DNA from 4 places in the Salinicola lusitanus genome. Region 3 is predicted to be linked to each of the others. Evidence: predicted binding sites of a transcription regulator. Region 3 holds the regulator's gene; each other region holds the start of a gene.

Region 1 (5,121 bases), 320 kb from region 3:
ATGCTGGCCAGAATCGCTGCAGGAGAGTGGACACCCGGTGTCGCGATACCGACCGAGGCGGAGCTGACCAGGCACTACGGCGTCGCCGTCGGCACGCTGCGCAAGGCCGTGGACACCCTGGTCCAGGATGGCCTGATGAAGAGGAGCCAAGGGCGTGGCACTTTCATCCTTCGCCCCAATTTCGAGGGGTCGCTGTTCCGCTTCTTCCGCCAGGTAGACGCTCGTGGTGATCGCCGGATCCCCAAGAGCCGCATCCTCTCGCGCCAGCTGGAACCCGCCGCCAAGGATATCGCGGAGGCGCTGGAACTGGCGGTGGCCGAAGAGACCATCCGCCTGGAGCGGATCCGCCAGCTCGACGGAGCGACGCTGCTGCACGAGGATATCTGGCTGCCAGCCGCCCGTTTCGATGCCCTGATGCACATCGATATCGCGGATTTCGGCAACCTGCTCTACCCGTTCTATGAATCGCACTGTGGCCAGTTGATCGGTTCGGCGCGGGAGACGCTCACCGTCGAGACTGCCGAAGCAGCTCTCGCCGACATCCTCCGTATCGGCACCGGGGAACCGGTCGTCATGGTGGAGCGGCTGGCGCTCGGCTACGATCGCACGCCGCTGGAGTACCGGCGTTCGCGTGGCGCCGCCACCACGTTCCGCTATCAGGTCGACATTTCCTGAGGCGAATGGCCCTGGCCGCCGGCGCTCGTAAGGGAACGTAACAACCGGTTCGCGGTCGATGAGTGACCGACGCCGCGCCGTCATGGTGCCGCGTCGCCGTTCATCGCCAATTGCAGGGCCGTCACCGTGTTCCGATCGTTCTTCCCCAAGCCATCGCTTTTCTTCGTCACTGCCCTGGGATGGGCGCTGTTCGCCATCGTCCTGTGGGAGTCCACCGCCAGCGGGTGGGGTGCCGCCATCGGGCTGTCGCCGGCAGACGAGGCCTCCCTGCCGATCGGCGTCTCGCGATTCTGGTCGGCGTCGTTTCTCTGGTTCTATCTCTACTACGCGCTCTGCGTCGGGCTGTTCAGCGCCGTGTGGTTTCGTTTCGCCCCGCACCGGTGGCAGTACTGGTCGATCCTGGGTAGCGCACTGATCGTCTTCATGACCTACTTCTCGGTCCAGACCAGCGTTGCGGTCAACGCCTGGTATGGCCCGTTCTGGGACATGGTGCAGCAAGCGCTCGCCGGCGGCAGCGACGTCACTGCGCAGGACCTCTACCGGGAGATGCTCACTTTTGCCGGCATCGCCTTCGTCGCGGTGACGGTGGGTGTATTCAACCTGTTCTTCGTCAGCCACTACATCTTTCGCTGGCGCACGGCGATGAACGACTACTACATGGCGCATTGGTCGCAGCTTCGACACGTGGAGGGCGCTGCCCAGCGCGTGCAGGAGGACACCATGCGCTTCTCGACCACGCTGGAAGGGCTGGGCGTCAACCTGCTCAAGGCGGTGCTGACGCTGATCGCCTTTCTACCGCTGCTGGTCACGATGTCGCAGCACATCACCGAACTGCCGCTGGTCGGTCATGTCTCCGATGCGCTGGTGTGGGCGGCGATCGTCTGGTCCGTGTTCGGCACCCTGTTCCTGGCCCTGGTGGGGGTCAAGCTGCCCGGACTCGAGTTTCGCAACCAGCGGGTGGAGGCGGCCTACCGCAAGGAGCTGGTCTACGGCGAGGACGATGCCGAGCGCGCCCGGCCGGCCACCGTGGCGGAGCTGTATCAGGCGGTACGGCGCAACTACTTCCGGCTCTATTGGCACTACGCCTACTTCAATATCGCCCGCATCTTCTACCTGCAGGCGGACACGATCTTCGCCTTCGTGGTGCTGACGCCATCGATCGTCGCCGGCAAGCTCACCCTCGGCCTGCTCCAGCAGGTGCTCAACGTGTTCGGCCAGGTGCGCGACTCCTTCCAGTATCTGGTCAACTCCTGGTCGACCATCATCGAGCTGCTCTCGATCGTCAAACGCCTGCGCACCTTCGAACGGGTGATCGAACACACGCCGGCTCCCCAGGCGACGACCTGAACGGCGCGGCAGGGCGCGCGCAGCGTCCTGCCGCGCCGTCACCCTGGCCCTGTCACAACGCCGTCACCCGAGTGACATCCGACTGCCACGCTCCTGACATCGTGCCGCCCTAGGGTACGCAACACACCCTGTAACGCTCTGTCAGGAGATGTCATCGTGCGCCTTGTCCAACTGCTTCCGTTCGTCGCTGTCACCGCGCTATCGCTGTCCACTTCGGCCCAGGCGGCCACCACCATCACCTGGTGGCACGCCATGGAGGGCGCGCTCGGCGAGAAGGTCAACGCCATCGCCGACGAATTCAACGCCTCCCAGGACGAGTATGTGGTCAAGCCCGTCTACAAGGGCAGCTACAGCGACAACCTGACCGCGACCATCGCCGCCTTCCGCGCCGGCCAGGCGCCGGCGATCACCCAGGTGTTCGAGGTCGGCACGGCAACGATGATGAGCGCCAAGGGCGCGATCTATCCGGTCTACCAGCTGATGCAGGACACCGGCACGCCGTTCGATCCCGACGCCTTCCTGCCGGCGGTGAAGAGCTACTACACCTCGAGCGACGGTCATATGCTGTCGATGCCGTTCAACTCCTCCACACCGGTGCTCTATTACAACCAGGACGCCTTCGCCAAGGCCGGCATCGAGACGCCGCCCAGGACCTGGGCCGAGCTCGGCAGGGACGCCCACAAGCTGGTCGAGAGCGGCGCTGCCGAGTGCGGCCTGACCACCGCCTGGCCGAGCTGGACCCAGCTGGAGAACTTCAGCGCGATCAATGACCTGCCCTTCGCCACCCAGGCCAATGGCTTCAACGGCAGCGATGCCCGCCTGGTGTTCGACCAGCAGCCGGCCACGGTGGCCCATATCCAGGATCTGGCCGAGTGGCAGAAGAGCCACGCCTTCGAATATGGCGGTCGCGCCGACAGCGGCACCAAGCGCTTCCAGTCGGGTCGCTGCGCCATGCTGACCACCTCCTCGGCCTCGCGCGCCGGCATTCAGGAAGCCGCCAAGGGCAAGTTCGGCTTCGCCATCGCCCCGCTGCCCTATGACGCCGAGGCGGTGAGCCAGCCCAGGAACTCGATCATCGGCGGCGCCTCGCTGTGGGTCATGCAGGGCCAGTCGGACACGGTCTACCAGGGCGTGGCCGAGTTCCTCAACTTCCTCTCCTCGCCGGCGGTACAGGCCGACTGGGCCAGCTTCACCGGCTACGTGCCGATCACCACCGCGGCCTACGAGCAGCTGAAAGCAGAGGGCTTCTACACCAAGACGCCGGGCGCCAGCGTGGCGATCGACCAGCTGACCCGGGGCACGCCGGATGACAACGGCCGCGGCCTGCGCCTGGGCAACATGCCGCAGATCCGCAATATCATCGCCGAGCAGCTGGAGAAGGCGTTCAACGGCAGCGAGACCGCTGCCCAGGCGCTGACCACCGCCGCCAAGCGTGGCAATGCGGAGCTCGAGCAGTTCGAGCGCAGCGTCTCGAACTAAGAGGGTGTTTACAAAATGCCTGCGCTCGACGATACGGCGTTGAAATCGACCTCAAAGTACTCATTTACACCCCGTAAACTCCGTCTTTTCGGCCGATTTCGCCTTGTCTCGCCTTCGCTCGTCGAATTTGTAAACACCCTCTAAGGGCTGCGTACGAAAACGACCTGCGCGCGCTGATTTTGTGTCCAAACCCTAAGCGCCTGAGATGTCCTTCTCTCCTGTCGAGTCCCTGAAAGCGGGCGGCGCAAGCCGCCCGCTGTGCCGATCAAGATGACCACTTTCGAACGTCACTCCGTCACTCCCTGGCTGCTGCTGGCGCCCCAGCTCGCGGTGGTCGCCATCTTCTTCTTTTGGCCCGCCGCCGAGTCGCTGCGCCAGGCGTTCTATGTGCAGGATGCCTTCGGCCTCGGCGAGCGCTTCGTCGGGCTCGCCAACTTTCAGCACGTGCTCAGCTCCCCCGGCTACTGGCACGCCTTCGGCGTCACCGCGCTGTTCAGCCTGCTGGTGGCGGCGGGCGCCATGGGCCTGGCACTGCTGCTGGCGGTGCTCGCCGACCGCGTGCTCCATGGCGCCAGGCTCTATCGGGTGCTGCTCACCTGGCCCTATGCGGTGGCGCCGGCGGTGGCGGGGCTTCTGTGGCTGTTCATGTTCGACCCGGTGCTCGGCGTGCTGACCCACGCCCTGGGCGTCTTCGGCGTGCACTGGGATGCCCAGCTCGACCCCGGCCAGGCGCTGGCGCTGGTGGTGATCGCCTCGATCTGGCAACAGATGAGCTACAACTTCGTGTTCTTTCTCGCCGGGCTGCAGATGATCCCCGCCTCGCTGCTCGAGGCCGCCGCCATCGACGGCGCCGGGCCGTTCCGGCGCTTCTTCGGCATCACCCTGCCGCTGCTGTCGCCGACCGCCTTCTTCCTGCTGGTGATGAACAGTGTCTACGTGCTGTTCGAGACCTTCGCCACCATCGACAACACCACCCTGGGCGGGCCCGGCGGCGCTACCCGTACCCTGGTCTACAAGCTCTACGAGGATGGCTTCGTGGGTCGCGACCTGGGCGGCTCCAGCGCCCAGTCGGTGCTGCTGATGCTGCTGGTCGGGGTGCTCACCTTCATCCAGTTCCGCTATCTCGAACGCAGGGTCGCCTACTGATGCGCTATCGTCGCCCCGGCCTCGACGGCCTCACCCATCTGCTGCTGATCATTGGCGCGGTGATCTTCGGGCTACCGCTGTGGCTGGCACTCACCGCCTCCACCCACAGTGCCGCCGACCTGCAGAGCGGCATCGCCCCGCTGTGGTTCGGCGACCAGGGGCTGGTCAACTACTGGCAGCTACTGTCCCAGCCGATGCCGGGGCTGGGGGTCAGTGCGCTGCGCCTGCTCGGCAACTCGCTGGTGATGGCGCTGGGTATCGCCCTGGGCAAGATCGCGATCTCGCTGCTGGCCGCCTACGCCATCGTGTTCTTCCGTTTCCCCTGCCGCACGCTCTGCTTCTGGCTGATCTTCGTCACCCTGATGCTGCCGGTGGAGGTGCGCATCGTGCCGACCTACGGCGTGGTGGCGCGCTTCGGGCTGATCGACACCTACGCGGGGATGATTCTGCCGCTGATCGCCTCGGCCACCGCCA
Region 2 (5,121 bases), 2.0 Mb from region 3:
GCGCCAGCACCTCCATGCCCCACATGCCATAGATGATCGAAGGAATTCCCGCCAGCAGTTCGATCAGGGTGCTCAGCGGCTGGCGCAGGAACCCTGGACACTGCTCGGTCAGGAAGATCGCGATGCCGAACGAGACCGGCACGGCGATGACGATAGCGATGAATGACGTCAGCAGCGTGCCGTAGATCGCCGGCAGTGCACCGAAGACTTCGACATTGGCCGCCCAGCGGTTTTCCGTGAAGAAGTCCAGTCCGAAGCGCTGGATCGCGGGCCAGCTGGAGAACATCAGTGACGCGATGATCGCCCCGAGTAGCAGCAACACGGCGAAAGCGAAGGCAAACAACGTGCGCTCGAACCACACATCGATGCGCGCCTTTCGTTGCAGCCGCCTGCGAGTGGCGTCGCTGAGACGCCCCAGACCGCTGGTGGGAATCGCGTTGGTGGTGGCCATCTTCGTTCCTCGTCACTTGCCACTTACCGCCCAGGGGCGGCGTCTGATACAGCGCCGCGACGGAGGCGGTTGTCCCGCCAGCCGTCGCGGTACGTCAGTCAAGGATCACTGGGTCCAGACGGCTTCGCCATTCGGGCCCTTGATCTCGCTCCAGCTGTCACGAACCATGTCGGCAACGTTATCCGGCATCGGCACGTAGTCCAGATCCTGCGCCATGTCGTTACCGTTATCGTAGGCCCAGTCGAAGAACTTGAGCGCCTGCTTGGCGGCATCCGCGTCCTGAACCTGCTTGTGCATCAGGATGAAAGAGGCGCCAGTGATCGGCCAGCTTTCGTCACCCGGCTGGTTGGTCAGCACCAGATACATGCCTGGCGCATCCTTCCAGTCGGCGTTGGCGGCCGCGGCCATGAACGAATCCATGCTGGGTGCGACGACCTTGTCTGCCTTGTTCTTCAGGTGCACCAGGCTCAGGTCGTTCTGCGCGGCGTAGGCATACTCGACGTAGCCGATCGCACCATTGGTGTTGGCGATCTGGCTGGCAACCCCGGCATTGGCCTTGGCACCGACGCCTGCCGGCCACGCGACCGACTTGCCCTCACCTACGTTGTCGGCGAAGTCCTGACTGACCTGCGACAGGTAGTGAGTGAACAGGAAGTTGGTTCCGGAGCCCTCTGCACGGTAGACCGGCGTGATCTGGGTGTCGGGCAGGTCCATGTCCGGGTTCAGCTTGGCGATGGCGTCATCGTCCCAGTTGGTGATCTTGCCCTGGTAGATGTCGGCCAGTGTCGGACCATCGAGGTTGAGCGAACCGCCCTCGATCCCCTCGACATGGAACGCGGCAACCACGCCACCCATGACCATCGGCCACTGCATCAGGCCATTCTTGTCCAGCTCTTCCTTGGTCATCGGGGCGTCGCTGGCACCGAAGGTGACCGTCTTGGCGACAATCTGCTGGATGCCGCCGCCGGAGCCGATGGCCTGATAGTTGAGGCCGATGCCGGATTCGTCCTGATAGGCGTCCGCCCACTGCGAATAGACCGGGTACGGGAAGGTTGCGCCTGCGCCGGTAATGGCGTCTTGAGCCTGGACACCAGCGGCGCCCAGAACCATTGATCCGGAAATGAGCGTTGCGAAGACGTGTTTAAGCATAGCGATATCCTGTTTCCACCTTGGATGCGTGAGCGATAACGACGTTGCGAAGGTTGCCAGCACTCTCAGCGCACACCGTACGTCAGTGCCGTGACAGTTTTATGACAGCCATGTCATGGATGAAAAAGATCATTCCGACAGCCGTTATTATCCGAATGAAAAAACCACCGACGATCTGCTGGATCCCCAGAATCGTCGATGGTTCTCGAGGTGCTGCCTTAAGCGCATGGATGACAACCTTCGCGGCACTCACCATGACAAGGTTGGATGACAACTCAATGACAAGCGTCAAAACGCGTAACGATGGCGCCGCTTCGGGTAACGGCTCAGGGAGTCGGGTCCGGGGCCGCGGCTCGATGCTTGAGCGCACGTCCAGCCAGCACTCGCACCGCGACGTTGCCCAGCAGCGTGGCGCCCAGCATCGTCAGCACCGTCGGCCAGGCGCTGGCCAGCTCGAAGGCTCCGACCAGCGCCCCGGACACGGCACCGCAGGTGAACTGCAGACAGCCCTGCAGCGCCGTCGCCGTGGCACTCATGCGGGGGAAGTGGTCCAGCATCGAGGACATGGCATTGGGGCTGATCAGCCCCTGCATCCCCACGAAGACCACCATCAGCGGGGCAATCGTGAAAATGGAATCCAGCCCCGTTGCCACCATCACCACCAGCAGCACGCCTGCCGTCAACTGGACCCCAAGGCCCAGCAGCAGGTTTTGCTGCGGCGTGCGGGTCTTCAGCAGCCGGATATTGAGCCGGCTGGAGGAGGCCATGATCAGGATATTGGCGCCGAAGACGAAGGGATAAAGCGTGGTCGAGAGACCGTAATGCTCCATATAGAGATAGGGCGAGCCAGTGATGAACGCGAACATACCCGCAAACGACATCGATACCGCCCCGATGTAGCCCATCGCCTCCCGGTGGCGCAGCACGCTGGCGTAGTTCCCCAGAATCTGCCGCACCGAGGGTGCTCGCGGATCCCGGCCGTGCGTCTCGGGGAGATAGCGCCCAAGCAGCCACAGCACGAATGCGGCGTAGATGGCGAGAAACAGGAAGATCAACCACCAATCCGCCAGGTGCAGCAGCGCGCTGCCGATGGCTGGCGCCACCAGTGGCGCCATCATCAGGATCATGACCATGGTCGACATCACCTTGGCCGCTTCCCGACCGCTGAAGCGATCGCGCACGATGGCGGCGGAGTTCACCACGCACGCGCCACCGCCCAGCGCCTGCACGAATCGCCACCCCCACAGCGTCGCCAGCGAGCCGACCTGGGTCAGCGCCAGACTGGCGACCAGGAACACGCTCAACCCGATCATCAGTATCGGCTTGCGGCCGAAACGGTCCGACAGCGGACCGCAGACCAGCTGTCCGAGTGCGAATCCGAGCAGAAAGACGCTCAGCGATAGCTCGGTATGGTGCACGCTGGCACCGATCGACGACGCCAGCGCCGGCATCGCCGGCAAGTAGGCATCGATCGCCAGCGGTGCCAGCGCCGTATTGGCAGCCACCAGCAGCGCCAGCCGCCGGGCACTCAAGATCGTCACAGGCTCTCCTTCAAGATCGTCTCACGGATAGGGATCTCGATGTCCGCCGACTGCCGGCCCCTTGGTAATGCTCTCGCCCCGCCGAACGGGGATAGCCCAGGGAATCGCAAGAGAACCTCGCGGCCCGGCGGGCATCCCTGGCCTGGGCGATTCGGCCTCGACACGAAGCCCCCCCCGTCAATGGCACGGATCGCCGACGCGGGCGACGGACGGCCGACACCCGCGTCGCGACGCTCGTCATTCGTTACGGCCGGGTCTCGACCGAGGGTGGCTCAACCGTGCGGGGAAGCGTCGATGCGCTGCGATTCGAGCAGTTCGACGAAGGGTTGGAATTCGTGCCGATTGTGCTCGCTCATGCGCATGAGGATACGGTGGGCTTCCAGGATCCGCTGCTGGATGTCGCGCTCATCGGCCTCGATATGAGGCAGCTCATCCAACTCCGCCGGCTCGGTCAGTGGCGCTTCGAGCAGCGTGAAATAGCGTGCGAAGCCCATGACGTCCAGCATCCGCCGAACGTCCGGGTGCTCGGCGATGATCGTGGGCGGGTCATCCAAACGCCCCTGCACGGCCATCGCCACCTTGGCCAGGAACCCCAGCGCGGTGGAGTCGACGTTGGTCGCCTCGCGCAGGTCGACCATCACCGCCCGCAAACCGGGCAGTTCCGCCAGACGTTGCGCCTCGGCGTCCAGCGTCGCACATAGCGTCAAGCGCACGTCGCCGCAGAGCTTGAGCACAAATACGCCCGACTCGAAGGCCGCTCTTATCCGCCCTTCAATCATGGTCGAAACCACTCAGTGTCATCATGCTGAGATCATCCGGCAGGGGATCCCCCAACGCCAACCCTTCCCTCAGATCGTCGACGCTGGTGCAGTGTGTCGTGCGGTGCTCGAGTTCCTTGAGCCGCGCGTTCAATGACCCCTCCGGCAGACATTCCAGAATGCCGTCGGAGCAGAACCAGAGTCGGAACGACTCAGGTAACGGGCAACCATAGATGGGGTACTCGACGTCGGGAAACAACCCGACCGGGGGCCCCTCTCCCCCCAGGTATCCGCTTTGTCCCTCTGCCTGGAGAATCGGCATCGGCAACTGGGCGCCGAGCGCATAGTGCAGAAAACGGCGCTCATGGTCCAGCACGCCGGCAAAGATCGTGGCGTGCTTGCCGATACCGGTCTCCAGCAACTCCCGGTTGAGTTCGCCCAGCCACCGGGACGGAAACGCTTCCGGTAGCAGCGTTCGCCACTGGGCCAGCCAGCGATTGCAGAGGTACTTCAGCAACACCGTGACGAAGGCGGAAGAGGCGCCGTGGCCGGCGACATCGGCAAAATAGAAGAAACTGTAGCGTTCGTCACAGCGCTGAAAATCGAGAAAATCACCCGACAGATAGAGCGAAGGCGCGAACCAGTAGTCGCAACGCACGCCGTGGTGCACGACGCCCGGCGGTGGCAGCAGCTTGCGCTGCACGTGCCCGCCCGCCCGCTGGTCGTCCCGGAGCATCTCGAGATGCCGCTCGAGGCGATCGTTCAACGCCTCGAGCTCGGCCCGGCTCTCGCTGTGATCGCGCGACAGCCGTTTCAGTTCCAGAGCCCGCTCGATCAAACGCCGCAGAATGTCGACATGCTTGAGCGGTTCGACCAGGTAGTCGATCAGCCCGGCATCGAGCGCCTTGTGCAGGTCGTCGTCGCGCCGGCTCTCGCTGATGACGATGGTCGGACGTCCGACGGCCAGTCGCTCCCACCCATCGTGCGTGACCGCTCGGACATGCGCTACCACGAGATCGCAATGGGCCGGCAATGCCGAAACCGAGACGGCCGCCCGCACCACGATGTCGAGACGGGAAAGTTCTTCGATCAAGCGTTCACGGTCCGGCCCCGGCAGATCGATCAGACCGATCACGGGCAGCTCGTCCGACAGCGTATTGGACACAGGTCTACTCGGCGAAGTCGTCTTCACTATATTCGAAATCGTCACCGAACCCGCCGC
Region 3 (5,121 bases):
CGGAGGCCGCCTGCTGCTCGGTTCGCGCCGCCAGGTCCTGGTTGCCGCTGTGGATCTGGCCCACGCCGACGGTGATGGTGGTCGAGGCGTGGCGAACGTTGGTCATCGATTCGGCCAGGTGAATCCGCATGCCCTCGATGGCCGCGAGCAGGCTGTGGCGGTCGCCGGCGCCGATCTTCAGCGCGGTGGTGAGATCGCCCTCGGCCATGCCCCGGATCGCGTTTCGCGCCTGGCGCGGGTCGCCCCCCAGGTCGCCCAGCACGTTGCGGATGATCCAGCCCATGATCAGCGTGATGATGATGCCGATGGCACCGGCGATCAGGCTCATCTTCAACACGCCGGCCCAGAACGCCTGCTGGATGTCGCTGATATAGACGTTGGCGGCGAGATACCAGTCCCACTCGGGGACGTAGCGCACGTAGTTGAGGCGCGATATGTCCTGGCCATCGGCGTTGGTGGAGGTGTACTCCAGGGTGCCGTCGTCGGGGGAGTCCGCCAGCGCCTTGAGCTCGCGATAGAAATAGATGCCGTTGTCGTCGCGGAAACCGCTCATGTCCGTGCCGATTTCGCGCTTGGGGTGATAGACCAGATGGATGTTGCTGTCGAAGGCGTAGACATAGCTGCCGTCGAGATCCAGCGCCGATAGGTTCCTGCGCGCGAAGTCCTTGGCGGCTTGTTCGGAGAACTCGCCATCGTTGGCGCGTTGGACATAGCGCTCGACCAGTGTCTGGGCGCTGGCCACGAAGCTCTTGAGACTGCTGACGCGCTCGGCCATCAACGTATCGCGCTTCTCCAGGGCCATCCAGCCCACCAGCACCAGCATACCGAACCACATCAGTCCCACCGTGATCCAGAGTTTTTGCCGCATCGTCATCGCGAAAACCGTTCCTTTCCGAGGTATCTGTCGATTCATATGGAGGATTAAACTAATAATCCGCTCACTTTATCGGCAGGTTCTAATCAAGGTTGAGATCGATTCGTGCGATTTCGCCGCGATGCGCGTGATCGGGCCGGATTGGGGTACGCCGACGTTGCCCGACGCGATTCGGCGGCCATGCCGGCCTGGAGGGAGGAGGGTCCGCCGTGAGCAGCGACGGCGCCGTTCAGGGGGACGGCGCCGACCCTGTGTCAGGCTCGACCAGTCGGGCAGCGGGAAACACGCAGCGGAAGCGCGCGCCGAGCCCCGGGCGGCTGACGATTTCCAGGCTGGCGTCGTGGCGCAGCAGCACGTGCTTGACGATGGCCAGGCCCAGCCCCGTGCCGCCGGTGGCGGCGCTGCGACCCTTGTCGACGCGATAGAAGCGCTCGGTCAGTCGCGGGATATGGATGGGATCGAAACCCTCGCCGTTGTCTTCCACTTCGATGGCGGCGCCGTCATGCCAGGGCTTCCAGCGCAGGGTGATGGTGCTGCCTTCCGGTGTGTAGCGAACGGCGTTGAAGACCAGGTTGGAGACGGCGCTGCGTATCTCCTTGGTGTTCGCCAGCAGCCGCCGCGACTCGTCGGCTTCTATCGACAACTGGTGGCGTTGGGCGCTCAACTCCCGGGCATCGGCGACGATCTCGCCGAGCAGCGTCGTCACGTCCAGCGTATCGCGGTCGTCGTCGGGGCTATCGATCTCGAGCCGGGAGAGCAGCAGCAGATCCTCGACCAGATTCTGCATGCGCGTGGTCTGCGCCTGCATCTGCGAGAAGCCTCGCTGCCAGCGTGTCGGCAGCTGGTCGGCGTGGTCCGAGTAGGTTTCGAGATAACCGGCCAGCACCGTCAGCGGCGTGCGCAGCTCATGGGAGACGTTGGCGACGAAGTCGCGGCGCATCATCTCCAGCTGATGCAGCCGGGACACGTCCCGCGCCATCAGCAGGCGTTCGTTGTCGCCGAACAGGGTGAGATGGAACTGCAGGGTACGATTGGCCTGGACCGGGGAGGGAATCAGCAGCGGCTCGCGGTAGTCGCCCGTCTCGAAGTAGGCGATGAAACGGGGATCGCGCAGGAAGTTGGTGATCGGCTGACCGCGGTCGTGATCGGGCTGCAGGCCGAGCATGTCGCCGGCGGCGCTGTTCCACCACTCCAGGTCGCCATTGGGATCCAGCATCACCACGCTGTCGCGCATCGCCTCGCAGGAGTCCTGGATGCGCCGCAGGATATCGCGCAGTCGTTGCTGCAGCTGGGTCTGGGCTTTCTGATAGTGATACAGGCGATCGAACAGGTCACCCCAGACTCCGGTGCCGGGTGGTGGCGCCTCGCGGGGATTCTTCAGCAGCCAGACATAGAGCATGCGCACGTGGCGCAGGTGCAGGAAGACATAGAGCCCCAGGCCGGCCGCTAGCCCCCAGCCCAGCCCGGCGAGCAGGTCGTCGCCCAGCTCGCCGAGCAACAGTCCCATGGCGCCGAGCCCGAACAGCATGTAGCCGAGGCGCCACAGTTCGTTGATCCAGTAGCGCACGTCCTGACTTACTCCCTGACCGAAAAGCGGTAGCCGGTGCCGCGCACGGTCTGGACCAGATGCTGGTGCGCTTCGCCGAGGGATTTGCGCAGCCGGCGGATATGCACATCGACGGTACGCTCTTCCACGTAGACGTTGCCGCCCCAGACCTGATCCAGCAACTGGCTGCGGGTGTAGGCGCGTTCCTGGTGGGTCATGAAGAACTGCAGCAGACGATACTCGGTCGGGCCGATCTCCAGGGCGCCACCATGGGAGGTGACGCGGTGGCTGGAGGGGTCGAGCCGCAGCCCCTCGACCTCGACCGCCTCCTCGATACCCGGCGGCGTGGCCCGGCGCAGTACCGCCTTGAGTCGGGCCACCAGCTCGCGCGGCGAAAAGGGCTTGGTGATGTAGTCGTCGGCGCCCGCCTCCAGCCCCTGGACCTTGTTGTCCTCTTCACCCTTGGCGGTGAGCAGGATGATCGGCATCTCGGCGGTAGCCTCCTCGCGCTTCAGCCGACGCGCGAGCTCGATGCCGCTGGTGCCGGGCATCATCCAGTCGAGCAGCATCAGGTCGGGTTTCTGATCCAGCGCCATGGCGTGGCCGGTCTGGGCGTTGTCGGCTTCCAGTACACGATAATCGGCCATTTCCAGGGCAACGGCGATCATTTCGCGGATGGATGCTTCGTCGTCAACGATGAGTACGGTCTTGGAGCTCATGCGCAGTGCCTCGAGTGAGCCGCCGGTTCGCTTTGTTGCGTGGCGTCGATGACGCCATCGGGCGTAGCGACCGGCCGTGACAGAACGGTGACGATTACATCGTGAAAATATGACATCGATATGACAGTTACGACAATCGCGCCTTTCAGGCCGGCGGCCACAGCGCCAGCACCAGTCCGGCGAACAGCAAGAGTCCCGACCAGAAGTTGTTGAGGAAGGCCTGGAAGCAGGGGCCGCGCTCGCGCTCCCGGATCAGCCACTGCTGGTAGACGAAGGTCGCCGCCATCGCGGCCAGCCCCAGCCAGAAGAAACCGCCCAGTGCCAGCCGCGCTCCGACCCAGGTCAGCAACGCCAGGGTCAGCAGCTGCAGCAGACCGATGATCAGCTTGTCGGCGCGGCCGAACAGGCGCGCGGTGGACTTCACCCCGATCTTGATGTCGTCGTCGCGGTCGACCATGGCGTACTGGGTGTCGTAGGCCACGGTCCAGGCCAGGTTGGCCAGCAGCAGCAGCCACGCCTCCAGCGGCACGCTGCGACTCACCGCCATGAACGCCATCGGGATGCTCCACGAGAACGCCAGCCCCAGCACCACCTGGGGCAGGTGGGTGTAGCGCTTCATGAAGGGGTAGAGTGCGGCCAGCGCCACCCCGACGAAGGAGAGCAGTACCGTGGCCAGGTTGGTGAAGCAGACCAGCACGAAGGCCGCCGCCACCAGCGCCGCGAACAGGATCTTGGCCTCGCGCTCGCGGATGCGTCCGGTGGCCAGCGGGCGCTCCCGGGTGCGCTTGACGTGGCCGTCGATCTTGCGGTCGGCGTAGTCGTTGACCACGCAGCCGGCAGCGCGCATCAGATAGACGCCGAGCACGAAGATGATCAGGTTGGCGCGATCCGGCAGGCCGCCGGCGGCTAGCCACAGTGCCCACAGCGTCGGCCACATCAGCAGCCAGGTGCCGATCGGCTTGTCGAGCCGGGTCAGGCGCAGGAAGTCCGGCAGGCGGGCGAGGCCGCGGGGCGTGGAAGGGGAACCGGCGCTGGGCATACGAATCTCCGAAACGGCAAGGCCTCTGAATCGGCAACGACTTTACTGCAACTGCGGCCTCGCTTCGAGGTGGGAGCCGTCGTTCAGGCCGTCGGTCGTCGTTCCGGGAGAGCCAGGCCCAGGTCCTCCGCCATTTCATGCAGGAAGCACTCCTGCACCAGCAGTTGAATGCTGCCGTGCCGGAAACGTGATCGCCGCAGCCACACGCCCTCTGCGTCCGCGGAGACTCGCGCCACCTCGATCGGGTCGCGTTGCAGGTCGGGCTGCGCGAATAGCCAACTCCCCAGCGAACGCTCGCCCAGCGTGCGCAGGCGCCGACAACCGGTACGATCCAGTGGAGCGACCGAGCGCGCCGCCACCCACGGTCGCTCGCCGCTCATCAGCGTGACCTCGCGTATCCAGGCGAGATCGGTAGGCGCCAGCCCCAAGGCAAGCGCCTCGTCGCGGCGCGGTCGTTCGACGCCCTGGTGTTCCAGCCTGACCCGGAAGGGGCGCCTGGAGGCCGCGACCAACCGGGCGGTGAGCGAATCGGTAGAGCCTACCCACTGCCACCAGGCGGCGCTCATGCAAGGTCGGCGGGTGACGGCGGGAGCCCAGCGAATCCATCGCCAGGATCGTTCGGCGGGCGACAGTGCATGGCAGTAACAAGCTGAGGGCACGCGAAGCGACTCCATCAGGACGCATCAGGAAAGCGCCGTGGAACGGTCAGGGACCACCGGGACGGCGCGGGTCGAAGGCGGCGTAGTGTAACATGAGGCCTCGAGACGACCGACCGACGAGCCCCGCAATGAGTCAATCCGATCCCTCCAACGCGCCCCTGACGATCATCGGCACCGGGATGGCCGGCGTGGGCCTGGCCCGAGCCGTTCGGCGCCGTGATGGCGAGCGGCCGATCACCCTGATCAGTGCCGACAGCGGCGACGAGTACACCAAGCCGCTGCTC
Region 4 (5,121 bases), 510 kb from region 3:
CGATGATCACCAGCGTGATCGCCAGGGCGAAGTCGTAGTCGTAGCGGCCGAAAGCGTTCATCAGCGTCGAGCCGATGCCGCCGGCGCCGACGATGCCGACCACCGCCGACGCCCGCAGATTGCTGTCGAGCTGATAGATGCCGAGACCGATCTGGCGCGGCATGATCTGCGGCAGCACGGCGAACTGCAGCACGCTGATATAGCGGGTGCCGCTGGCACGTAGCGCTTCCACCTGACCCCAGTCGATCTCCTCGATTCGCTCGGCCAGCATCTTGGCGACGAAGCCGATCGAGTAGAGCGTCAGCGTCAGGATCCCGGCCACCGGACCGAACCCCACCGCCTTGACGAACAGGATCGCCACGATCACCGGATGGAAGCTGCGTGCGAGGATGATGATGGCCCGGCCGATCATGTAGATCGGCCTGGCGGCGATGTTGCGGGCCGCCATGAAGGCGATGGGAACGCTCAACGCGAGACCGAGCAGTGTCGCCAGGATGGCGATCTGCAGGCTTTCGAGGAAGCCGTCGATGAGCAGCTCATAGCGGTCGAAGTTGGGCGGAAAGGCGCCGGAGAAGATCCGCGCGGCACGGGTCATGCCCTGGCTGATGCGATCGAGATCGAACGGCAGGATCGAGATCGCCCACACGGCGTAGATCGCGACGCCGACGACCAGCCCCCAACGCAGCACTGGATTGGCGATGAACGGTGGCTTGCTCCAGTGTCGCCGTGACGACGGGACCGTCTGATCGGTGCTGGTGCTCATGACACCACCGCCGGGGAGTGGGCCGGACCGCTCTCGGCCTGCTGACGTGCTTCCCCCGGCGTGCCGCTGTAGACGGCATCCATCGCCTCCTGATCCAGGTCGGCGGGAACGCCGTCGAAGATCAGTTTGCCGAATCGCATGCCGACGATGCGCTGGGTGTATTCCCGCGCTTCGGCCACGTTGTGGATGTTGATCAGTACCGGGAGCGACAGCTCCTGGGAGAGCGTCTGCAGAAGCTCCATGATCTGGCGCGAGCTCACCGGATCCAGCGAGGCCGTGGGCTCGTCGGCGAGCAGAATTTCCGGTTGCTGCATCAACGCCCGAACCACGCCGACACGCTGACGTTCGCCACCGGAGAGCGCATCGGCGCGTTTGTTGGCGTAGTGCGCGATGCCGACGCGCTCCATCAGGTGGTAGGCGCGTTCGATGTCTTCCGCCGGGTACTTGCGCAGTGCCGCCCGCCAGTAGGGGATGTAACCCAGCCTCCCGCACTGGACGTTCTCCATCACCGTCAGGCGATCCACCAGGTTGAAGCCCTGGAAGATCATCCCGATGCGCCGGCGCGCCTTGCGCAGCTCTTCACGCTTGAGATGCGTCAACTCCAGGCCGTTGAGCTCGATGCTGCCTTCCGTGGGTTCCACCAGTCGGTTGATGCAGCGCAGCAGGGTGCTCTTGCCGGCCCCCGAAGCGCCGATGATCGATACCACCGATTCTCCGGGAACGTCGAGATCGAGCCCGCGCAGCACCGGCTCGCCATGGCCGTACCGTTTGATCAGATTCTGAATGCGCAGCATGGGAGATCCTCTGTGACGGCGCCATCGGCCTTCATGGCCGATGGCGCCGTCTGGTGGGTCGGCGGATTACTCGACGTTTTCCTGGGAGTAGACGACGCCGTTGGCATCCTGGATGTCGCGGATGACTTCCCAGTCCTTCTGGTAAGTGACCGGGACGAACTTGGTCACGCCGTCGAACTCCTCGCCCAGCTCGGTGCCGTTCATGTCGAAGCTGAAGAAGGCCTCCTTGATCTTGTCGATCAGCTCGGGCTTGAGGTTGTAGGCATAGGTATAGGAGGTGGTGGGGAAGCGCTTGGACTCGAACACGATCTTGACCTCTTCCGGGTCGTAGAGACCCCGCTCGGCCATCCGATCGACCACCTCGGAGGCGACCGGTGCCGCGTCGTAGTCCCCCGCCACCACGCCCAGCATCGACTGGTCGTGGGAGCCCGAGTAGACCACTTCGTAGTCTTCGTCGGGGGTGATGCCCTGCTTCGGGAACAGGGCACGCGGTGCCAGGTTGCCGGAGTTGGAGGTGGGGGAGGTGTGCGCGACGCGCTTGCCCTTGAGATCGCTCAACTCGTCGATGCCGCTGTCCTTGCGGGTGTAGACCTGCAAGGTATAGCCGAACTCGCCGTCGTCGCTGCCCATGATCGCGAACGGCACCGCCCCGGCGAGGTTGACCGCGAACGGCGTCGGCCCGGTGGAGAAGCCCGCGACCTGGATGCGCCCGCTGCGCATCGCTTCGATCTCGGCAGCATTCGACTGCACGGCGTAGAAGCGAACGTCCTTGCCGGTGACGTCGCGGAGGTGCTCGATGAACGGCTCCCAGATATCGGCGTAGATCGCCGGGTCCTCGACCGGGGTATAGGCGAAGACCAGCGGATCGGGATCGAGATACTGGGATTCGTCGGTCGGCGCATCGGCGACCAGATCGCCATCGGCGTCGCAGTACATGGGCGCCAGGTCCCCGCGTTGCGGGCACGCATCGGCGGCCTGAGCCGAGAGAGCGAGGCCGCAGCCGAGCAGCAGCGTGGTCAGCAGGGAAAGCGGCAGGCGCAGCGAGGGGGAGCTGGAGGATTCGAGGCGTCGTAGCATGGCGGATCTCCTGGAGCGGAGGTTGTTATAGGCGACACCGGCTGCGCGATTTGTCGATCTCTTTGGAGGCGCTTTGGGTGTCATGGTTTTGTCACAGTGTGCGCAAAATCCGCCGTAAAGCGCATACGACTTTCGCTAATGACTGCGTTTCATGTTCGTTTCCGAGCAGAAAAGAAGAGTGTTGGTGTTTTTATTGTTATGTTATAACATTAATTGGCCAGGACGCTCCGGAGGAGATCGCCATGCCGTCACCGCTTATCGAGGAAGAGAGCCAACTGCTGGCCATGCCCGAGGATGCCTACATGAACGAGGCTCAGCTCGACTTCTTTCGACGGCGTCTGCTGGCGGAGCAGGCGGATCTTGAAGTCGCGCTTGAAGAGACTCGCCGCACCATCGTCGACAGCCGTGGCGTCGGCGACGAGGCCGATCTGGCCGCCAACGAGGAGACGTTGCGTCTGCTGCTGCGTCAGGCCGACCGCGAGACCCGGCTGCTGCGCAAGGTTGCCGGTACCCTGAAGCGCTTGGACGAGGGCGACTATGGGTTCTGCGAAGAGACCGGCGCGCCGATCGGCCTGCGACGATTGTTGCTGAGACCCACCGCCACGCTCTGCCTGGAGGCCAAGCAGCGCCAGGAGCAGCGCGAACACCACTATGCCAAGCGCCGCAGCGCCTGACTCCAAACGCTGCAGCGTGAGAGGCGCTACGGCTCCGCGGCCCTGACACGCGCCGCACCAGCCGCGTCCTGGCAACGACCGATGCCGTGAGGAAACGATCATGAGTGAAAAAACACCGAGTGAACCGCGCCCCATGGCGCAGCCGCTTCCCGTCACCGTGCTGTCCGGCTTTCTCGGCGCCGGCAAGACCACGCTGCTCAACCACCTGCTCAACAACCGTGACGGCCGCCGTATCGCGGTGATCGTCAACGACATGAGCGAGATCAATATCGATGCCGCCCTGGTCGAGCGCGAAGTCGATCTCAACCGTGCCGAAGAGAAGCTGGTCGAGATGAGCAACGGCTGCATCTGCTGCACCCTGCGCGAAGACCTGCTGATCGAGGTGAATCGCCTCGCCGAGGAGGGGCGCTTCGACTACCTGGTGATCGAGTCCACCGGCATCTCCGAGCCGCTGCCGGTGGCGGAGACCTTCACCTTCGAGGATGAACACGGCCGCAGCCTGTCGCAGGTGGCGCGCCTGGATACCCTGGTCACGGTGGTCGACGGCGCCAACTTCCTGACCCAGTACTACGAGGCCAAATCGCTGGCCGAGGCCGGTGAAAGCCTGGGCGAGGAGGACGAGCGCAACGTCGCCGACCTGCTGGTCGACCAGATCGAGTTCTGCGACGTGCTGCTGATCTCCAAGAGCGATCTGATCGACGCTGCTCAGCTCGCCGAAGTCGAGGCGGTGCTCAGAACCCTCAATCCGGACGCCGAGATCCACGCCATCAGCCACGGCCAGATCGCCCTGGATCGGGTGCTCGATACTGGCCGCTTCAGTTTCGATAAGGCCCAGCTCGCCCCGGGCTGGCTCAAGGAGCTGCGCGGCGAGCATGTCCCCGAGACCGAGGAGTACGGCATCAGCAGCTTCAGCTTCGAAGCGCGCCGGCCGTTCCACCCGCAGCGCTTCTTCGAGCTGTTGCACGGCGACTGGGGCGACGGCCGCCTGCTGCGCTCCAAGGGCTTCTTCTGGCTCGCCAGCCGGCCCGAGTTCGCCGGCCAGTGGAGCCTGGCCGGCGGCATTGCCCACCACGGCTTCGCCGGTCTGTTCTGGCGAGCGGTGCCCGAGTCGCGCTGGCCCCAGGACCCGGAGTATCTCGCCTCGATCCGGGAGAAGTGGGAAGAACCCTTCGGCGACATGCGCCAGGAGCTGGTGTTCATCGGCCAGGGGCTCGACGTGGCGCACATCCGCCGCCGCCTGGAAGCCTGCCTGCTCGACGACGACGAACTGGCCCGCGGCAAGGTGTACTGGAAAAGCTTGCCCGATCCCTTTCCCGACTGGGGTGTCGCCGCCTGAGCCTGCTGTTGACGACTCGCTATGGTCTGGTCTCCACCAGAGCTTCCCCGGTAACCCCTCGCGGTTTACCGGGGTTTTTTTGGCCGCCATAGTCAGCGGTCATCGTGCGAGTGGTCATTCACGACCTCGACAGCCGCCCGGTGGATGTTTGGTTCCGCCATCAAGATGCAGATATTGCTAAAAAATTATTAGCAAGCTACATTTTTGCCATCATCCGTCTCAGTCAGGAACAGGATTCATGGCATCTCCCAAGCTGTTTACACCGTTCAAGCTCGCCGAGCTCGAGCTGCCCAACCGTATCGTGATCTCGCCGATGTGCCAGTACTCGGCCGACGGCGAGGGCAGCATGACCGATTGGCATACGATCCACCTGGGCCAGCTGGCGCTCTCCGGCGCCGGCCTGCTGATCATCGAGGCCTCGGCGGTGGCCGAAGCGGGACGTATCACCCCGGGCGACGTCGGGCTCTATTCCGACGC

Evidence for each region. The regulator PhoB, encoded in region 3, activates phosphate uptake and scavenging genes when phosphate is short. The targets are predictions, from matches to a motif close to TGTCATANNNNTGTCANA.
Region 1: the regulator PhoB is predicted to act here: its motif matches at 2,073-2,090, upstream of ugpB (sn-glycerol-3-phosphate ABC transporter substrate-binding protein UgpB).
Region 2: the regulator PhoB is predicted to act here: its motif matches at 1,690-1,707, upstream of pstS (phosphate ABC transporter substrate-binding protein PstS).
Region 4: the regulator PhoB is predicted to act here: its motif matches at 2,713-2,730, upstream of phnD (phosphate/phosphite/phosphonate ABC transporter substrate-binding protein).

The regions. Positions count from the first base shown of each region.
Region 1 covers NZ_CP151919.1:990,734-995,854, forward strand. The annotation lists gene AAGT95_RS04650 (GntR family transcriptional regulator) at 1-675, shown strand, start outside; gene sbmA (peptide antibiotic transporter SbmA) at 802-2,022, shown strand; gene ugpB (sn-glycerol-3-phosphate ABC transporter substrate-binding protein UgpB) at 2,179-3,501, shown strand; gene ugpA (sn-glycerol-3-phosphate ABC transporter permease UgpA) at 3,772-4,647, shown strand; gene ugpE (sn-glycerol-3-phosphate ABC transporter permease UgpE) at 4,647-5,121, shown strand, end outside.
Region 2 covers NZ_CP151919.1:4,052,285-4,057,405, forward strand. The annotation lists gene pstC (phosphate ABC transporter permease subunit PstC) at 1-451, opposite strand, end outside; gene pstS (phosphate ABC transporter substrate-binding protein PstS) at 557-1,600, opposite strand; gene AAGT95_RS18325 (Bcr/CflA family multidrug efflux MFS transporter) at 1,927-3,141, opposite strand; gene AAGT95_RS18330 (STAS domain-containing protein) at 3,414-3,920, opposite strand; gene AAGT95_RS18335 (response regulator) at 3,913-5,052, opposite strand; gene AAGT95_RS18340 (MlaA family lipoprotein) at 5,069-5,121, opposite strand, start outside.
Region 3 covers NZ_CP151919.1:1,314,159-1,319,279, forward strand. The annotation lists gene AAGT95_RS06035 (methyl-accepting chemotaxis protein) at 1-874, opposite strand, end outside; gene phoR (phosphate regulon sensor histidine kinase PhoR) at 1,104-2,441, opposite strand; gene phoB (phosphate regulon transcriptional regulator PhoB) at 2,450-3,139, opposite strand; gene ubiA (4-hydroxybenzoate octaprenyltransferase) at 3,285-4,178, opposite strand; gene AAGT95_RS06055 (chorismate lyase) at 4,262-4,744, opposite strand; gene AAGT95_RS06060 (NAD(P)/FAD-dependent oxidoreductase) at 4,966-5,121, shown strand, end outside.
Region 4 covers NZ_CP151919.1:1,819,602-1,824,722, forward strand. The annotation lists gene phnE (phosphonate ABC transporter, permease protein PhnE) at 1-763, opposite strand, end outside; gene phnC (phosphonate ABC transporter ATP-binding protein) at 760-1,557, opposite strand; gene phnD (phosphate/phosphite/phosphonate ABC transporter substrate-binding protein) at 1,624-2,634, opposite strand; gene dksA (RNA polymerase-binding protein DksA) at 2,877-3,308, shown strand; gene zigA (zinc metallochaperone GTPase ZigA) at 3,409-4,644, shown strand; gene AAGT95_RS08465 (NADH:flavin oxidoreductase/NADH oxidase) at 4,883-5,121, shown strand, end outside.